Regions from separate parts of the Mesorhizobium sp. ES1-3 genome, predicted to be linked through region 1. Evidence: predicted binding sites of a transcription regulator. Region 1 holds the regulator's gene; the other holds the start of a gene.

Region 1 (3,417 bases):
ACGACCTCGAAGCCGGCGGCGGGTGCCGCCGCCTTGATCTTTTCGACCAAGGCAACGTCGTTGGCCTCGCCCGGATTGTAAGGCACGCCAAAGCGCTTGGCGTTCGGCAGCAGCTTCTTGGTGAAGGCCATTACCGCGGCGACGTCCTGCAGGTCGCTGGCGCCGGTCATGCCTTCGTCTCCGGAGTCCCATGACGGTACCAGCTTGGCCGCCACCGGATCCGTGACCGCGGCAAAGACGATCGGAATGCCGGAGCCCGCGAGCGCCTTCTTGGCGATCTGCGAGACCGGCGTGGTGATGGTGTAGATCAGCTTGGGCTGCTCCGCCTGCAGCTTGGCGATCATCTGCGGCACCAGCGATGCATCGAAATTCGTATGGCTCTCCGTATAGACGACGTCCTTGCCCTCGACGAAGCCATTATCCGTCAGCGCCTTCTTGAAGCCGGCTATAGCGGCGTTGAGCTGCGGATGCTCGCCGAAATTGGCAATGCCGATGCGTATCTGATCGGCAGCGGCAGTACCCGCGCTCACCATCAATGCGCCGGCCAGGAACAAACCCGACAACCAAGCGGATTTCGACTTCAACATCATTTCCTCCCAGATTTGATCAGCGCCGCTTGGAGCGCGGCTACTGCGGCGATCATGGTCAGTCCGCCGGCCCGTGTCAAATATTATATATAATTCTTGCCATGCTCCGACATCATATATAATTTTTCTCTGCCAGACGACGGATGGACCGCGATGCAGGATCAAACCAGCTCCACAAAGACGGAGGCAGCCTATCAGCTGTTGCGGCGCGATATCCTGACCACGCGCCTCATGCCCGGCTCCCCGCTCAAGCTGAGTGCGCTGCGCGGTACCTATGGCGTCGGCTGGACGCCGTTGCGAGAAGCCTTGTCGCGGCTCGAGGCCGAACGCCTTGTCACCGCCATCAGCAATCGCGGCTTTACCGTGGCTCCGGTATCGCGGGCCGAACTGGAGGACCTGGCGCGCGCCAGGATGGTGGTCGAGATCCCCCTATTCCTCGAATCGATGGAGAAAGGCAGCAAGGAGTGGGAGGATGCTGTCGTCACCGCCCACTACCGGCTCTCCCGCTGCAAGACCGCGGTCGACGATCCCTCGGATGCGGCCGTCGACAAATGGGACGAGAACCACGAGGCTTTCCATGCGGCGCTGCTGAGCGCCGCCACATGCGATTGGCTGCTGCGTTTCCGCTCGACAATCTCGGATCAGCTGCGCCGGCATCATCGCTTTCTTGGTCTGGCGCCGACATTGCGGGCCGCGGCTGGCCTCAAGGATGGCTATGAAGAGGCTATGGAGGCACTGCGTGAAGCGATTGCGATCGAACACCATACCGCGATCATGGAAGCGGCACTCGATCGTGACGTCGAGCGGGCCAAGGCGCTGATGACTGCGCATATCGGCTACACCCTGCATGTCTATGTCCACAGCGAAGACAGTGGCGCGACCGAATACGCTGCCCGCGCCGGCAGCTTGAAAGCGGGTTCCGGATGACTTCAGCGCTTCCGCAACGCCTGTTCGCACGCACTTGATCGGGGCCGGCCGGACGCCTGGATCGATCGCTGCCCGAAGCTACGATCGTTGGCGTTTTGATTTCGTTTCGTTCCGCGAATGATGGATCCACAATTTTTACGATCCACCCCCGGGAAAGCCCTCCAAAAGACTGATGCCAAGCCTGGGCGGAGGATGGGCCACAGCCCATTAACCAAAACGATTTCAATGTGCTTGCCGACGGCGGAAAGGGTCGATTGCCGTCCGCTGTCGCGGGCAAAAAACTTCAGACGTCTTAACAAATTCATTAAACTTTAAACGGTTGCGGAACACAACTGGAACAGATAGTGTTTGTTCTGGGTTTGTTTTTCGATTCTGGTTCAGACCTTTCGTTCACTGCCTTGGGGGCCGCCATGCTGACACGCAAGCAACATGAACTGCTGATGTTCATCCACGAACGGCTCAAGGAAAGCGGGATACCGCCCTCCTTCGACGAGATGAAGGAAGCGCTCGATCTTGCCTCCAAGTCGGGGATCCATCGCCTGATCACGGCGCTGGAGGAACGCGGCTTCATTCGCCGGCTGCCCAACCGGGCGCGCGCGCTGGAAGTGCTGCGGCTGCCGGACTCGATCGCGCCGGGCCTCAATGCGGCGAAGAAGTTCTCGCCAAGCGTCATCCAGGGCAGCCTTGGCCAAGGCGGTCTCGGTCGCCAGATCAGGCCGGCGGCCGCGCCGTCGCGCCTGCCCGCAGCCGGTAACGACGACGATGCGGTTTCAGCCGTGTCCATCCCGGTCATGGGCCGTATCGCCGCCGGTGTGCCGATCGATGCCATCCAGCACCAGACGCATTCGATTTCGGTGCCGCCGGACATGATCATGGGCGGCGAACACTATGCGCTGGAAGTCAAAGGCGACTCGATGATCGAGGCCGGTATCTTCGACGGCGATACGGTCATCATCCGCAATGCCGACACGGCAAGTCCGGGCGAAATCATCGTGGCGCTGGTCGATGAGGAGGAAGCAACGCTGAAGCGGTTCCGCCGCAAGGGCGCCTCGATCGCGCTCGAAGCCGCCAATCCAGCCTACGAAACGCGCATCTTCGGACCGGATCGGGTCAAGGTGCAGGGCAAGCTTGTCGGGCTGATCAGGCGCTACTGAGCCGGCTTGCCATCGAGCTTGTCGGACTTTTTATAGGGCAGCAGCCCTCTCGCCTCGCGTGAGAATTTTCGCTGCTCGTGCCAGGGGCGGTATGGTCCGTCGACGGCGAATTCGATCGCAGCCGGGCTCGTGGCCGACTGGGGATCGAAGTAGACGGCGGCACTTCCCTTGCGGGCGAGCTGTCGTTTGGTGACCACGAGAACCAGCGGATCGTGGCAGGCGTCATAGGCGGTCGCGTCATTGACGACGATCAGGTCGGCGAAGGCGCAGGCCTTCCAGGTGCTCTTGCGATCCTCGACATAGGCGATGATCGCACCGGAGGGGTGCCTGGCAAGACACAGGCCTTCGCGGCAATAGAACGGCGATCCCCGCGGCAGGTCGGTGGGACTAGCGATATCGAATTGCCCGTCCATCTTGTCGAACATTTCCGGTTTGACGATTGTTTCGGAGATCAGAGCGCGTTTCCAGTTGTCGGCTGCGAATTCGTTCGGACGTTCCCGGTTGACGGCCAGTTCGCCATTGCCGATCGGCAGGGCGACCAGCCGCGCGTCTTCCGAGATCAGCACATCGGGCGTATGTGTGTGCGACACAGTCAAAAGGCCGGCAAGCGCGAATGGCAGCGCGGCGAGCCGCAACCAGGTCGTCGCCACCGTCGCGATGACCAGCGCGACGGTGACCAGCAGCACGGATTGCTGCGAGATCAGCCCGACCCCATCGATCGGAGAGCGCTCCGATATCCACGCCGATAC
Region 2 (3,417 bases), on a different contig from region 1:
GCATCCGGCACAAGGGCCAGCGCCTCCGCGAAGCTCGCCGCGGTGAATTCGGGCACGGCGTTGGCGCTTTCGATGGCCAACGTTGCCGCCGCGACGCCTTCGCGCAGGGCCTGGCGCAACGGCAGGCCGCGCAGCAGTGCCGCGACCGTCGCGCCCGCCAGCGCGTCGCCGGCGCCGGTGACATCGGCGACCTTTCTGGGAGCAGGCGGCACGATCGAAAAGGCGCCTGTCTCATCGAAACCCAGCACGGGGCCACTGCCTGCCGTGATCACGCCGCTGGCAAGGCCGCTGCATCGCAAGCCGTCGATCATTTCCCGCTCGGCGGCACTTGCATTGACGTCGGCCAGTACAACGGCCTCCCGTCGGTTCATGAAGAGCTGAGCCAGCCCGCCGAGCACCGGTATCAGCCGCGTCACCTTGGCCGGCGAAATCGCGATGGCGAAAACCGGTTTGCCGGCGGCGAGCGACAGCAACCCCTCCAGCGCGGCCGACGGCAGGTTGGCGTCGCACAGGATGGCATCGGCGGCGGCCACTTCCTGGCGTATCTTGGAACGCCGGATCTGCTTGGGAAAGGCCAGGTCGTACAATGCCATATCGGCAAAGCCGACGATCAATTCGCCTTCGCGATCGATCAGTGCCGTATAGCTCGGCGTGGTACGGTCGAGGAACACCGCCGACAAATCGACGATGCCTGCCTCGGCGATGGCCCGTGAAACCGTATCGGCTGACGCGTCGCCGCCGCGCACCGAGAGCAGCGATGCGGAGAGGCCGCGCCGCACCATGCTGCGCAACGCATTGAAGACGCCACCGCCGACATCCTCGCGCATCGTGCCGGGATTGGAGGCGGCCGGCACATAGGGGCCGGATACCTGGCCACGCCGGTCGATATGGGCGCCGCCCACGGCCAGTATCTCTAGGGATTCCACCATGGCGGCGATATGACCTTTGTTGTTGCAGACGCACAAGCGCTACAATGCGCGACAGAGCTTCGCATGCAGGACGGCGATTCGGCCGGGCGATAGGATCGAGCCGTCTGGCCCAATGCGGAGCTTGTTCCTGCCGGGCGGAGCCCTCTCCTGCCCGGGGTTGCGAGACAAAAAAAGAACAAATTGGGATATCGCTTGTTTTTCAGTTGGTTGTCACCCCTTGCCAAATGAGAACAAAAAAGGTACAAAATGGCAGGGATTACGGATTGTCCGGCCTTCATTGACGACCAAGGGGTGATGTATCATGGCTCAGAATTCTTTGCGGCTGGTAGAGGATAAGGCAGTGGACAAATCAAAGGCTCTGGATGCGGCGCTGTCGCAAATCGAGCGGGCTTTCGGCAAGGGCTCGATCATGCGGCTCGGCGCCAACGAGCAGGTCGTCGAGATCGAAACGGTGCCGACCGGCTCGCTCGGCCTCGACATCGCGCTCGGCGTCGGCGGCCTGCCGCGCGGCCGCATCATCGAAATCTACGGGCCGGAAAGCTCGGGCAAGACGACGCTGGCCCTGCACACCGTGGCCGAAGCCCAGAAGAAGGGCGGCATCTGCGCCTTCGTCGACGCCGAGCACGCGCTCGATCCGGTCTACGCTCGCAAGCTCGGCGTCGATCTTGAAAACCTGCTGATCTCGCAGCCCGACACCGGCGAGCAGGCGCTGGAGATTTGCGACACGCTGGTCCGTTCCGGCGCCATCGACGTGCTGGTGGTCGATTCGGTGGCGGCGCTGACGCCGCGTGCCGAAATCGAGGGCGAGATGGGCGATTCGCTGCCCGGCCTGCAGGCCCGCCTGATGAGCCAGGCGCTGCGCAAGCTGACCGCCTCGATCTCGCGCTCCAACACCATGGTCATCTTCATCAACCAGATCCGCATGAAGATCGGCGTCATGTTCGGTTCGCCTGAGACGACGACCGGCGGCAACGCGCTGAAATTCTACGCCTCGGTGCGCCTCGACATCCGCCGCATCGGCTCGGTCAAGGATCGCGACGAGGTGGTCGGCAACCAGACCCGCGTCAAGGTGGTCAAGAACAAGCTGGCGCCGCCCTTCAAGGTGGTCGAGTTCGACATCATGTATGGCGAGGGTGTCTCCAAGACCGGCGAACTGGTCGATCTCGGCGTCAAGGCCGGCGTGGTCGAGAAGTCGGGCGCCTGGTTCTCCTACAATTCGCAGCGTCTCGGCCAGGGCCGCGAAAACGCCAAACTGTTCCTGCGCGACAATCCCGACACCGCGCGCGAGATCGAACTGGCGCTCAGGCAGAATGCCGGGTTGATCGCCGAAAAATTCCTTGAAAATGGTGGCTCTGAAGGCAATGGCGACGACGGTTTCGAGGACGAAGCCGGCGCGATGTAGGGTAACGGCCAGAGTTTGGCCATAAAACCAGCCTAACATCTGATGCTTAAGTAACAGAGTTCTGTAGTATCGCGTTCCAAACCGCCGGCCTTCGCGCCGGCGGTTTTCGTTTGCGCGTCCGCGCAAATGCCGGTGCAAGGCGCGAATTGGCCCAATTCCGTGTTTCTGGACAGGGTCAAGAGCTACGGCTAAAAGGCCAACTCCATCTTCTAGAAAACACAGAGCCATCTCCCGCCGGTCCGGCCGGCGGCTCTCTCGAAAAGGCAGTATCCATGAGTGGCGTGAACGAGATCCGGTCGACCTTTCTCGACTATTTCCGCAAGGAGGGCCACGAGGTCGTGGCCTCGAGCCCGCTCGTGCCACGCAATGATCCGACATTGATGTTCACCAATGCCGGCATGGTGCAGTTCAAGAATGTCTTCACCGGTTTGGAGAAGCGGCCCTATTCGCGTGCCACCACCGCCCAGAAAAGCGTTCGCGCCGGCGGCAAGCACAACGACCTCGACAATGTCGGCTATACCGCGCGCCACCTGACCTTCTTTGAGATGCTCGGCAATTTCTCCTTCGGCGATTATTTCAAGGAGCGCGCCATCGAACTTGCCTGGAACCTCATCACCAGGGAATTCGGGCTGAAGAAGGACAAGCTGCTGGTCACCGTCTACCACACGGACGATGAGGCGGCCGGCTTCTGGAAGAAGATCGCTGGTTTCTCCGACGATCGCATCATCCGCATCCCGACCTCGGATAATTTCTGGGCGATGGGCGACACCGGACCCTGCGGCCCATGCTCGGAGATATTCATCGACCGTGGCGAGCACATCTGGGGCGGCCCTCCCGGCAGTCCGGAGGAGGATGGCGACCGGTTCCTCGAATTCTGGAACCTGGTGTTCATGCAGTATGAGCAGGTGACGAAGGAGGAGCGGGTCGACCTGCCACGCCCGTCGATCGACACCGGCATGGGACTGGAGCGCATGGCCTCCATCCTGCAAGGGGTGGAGAGCGTCTTCGAGACCGACCTGTTCCGTCATTTGATCGATGTGGCGTCCTCCGCGCTTGGGCGCGCGCCCGATGCGGAAACGGTTGCGT

What was found. The regulator LexA, encoded in region 1, represses DNA repair genes until DNA is damaged. The targets are predictions, from matches to a motif close to TGTTCNNNNTGTGTTCNG.
Region 2: recA (recombinase RecA) is a predicted target of LexA. The motif match lies at 1,156-1,173, and genes of this name have one in related genera.

Annotation. Positions count from the first base shown of each region.
Region 1 covers NZ_JAIUGW010000002.1:321,337-324,753, reverse strand. Annotated here, with positions in the region: gene LB536_RS04605 (ABC transporter substrate-binding protein) at 1-587, opposite strand, end outside; gene LB536_RS04600 (GntR family transcriptional regulator) at 741-1,514, shown strand; gene lexA (transcriptional repressor LexA) at 1,925-2,668, shown strand; gene LB536_RS04590 (ComEC/Rec2 family competence protein) at 2,662-3,417, opposite strand, start outside.
Region 2 covers NZ_JAIUGW010000009.1:109,703-113,119, forward strand. Annotated here, with positions in the region: gene LB536_RS14895 (carbohydrate kinase family protein) at 1-929, opposite strand, end outside; gene recA (recombinase RecA) at 1,231-2,331, shown strand; gene alaS (alanine--tRNA ligase) at 2,604-3,417, shown strand, end outside.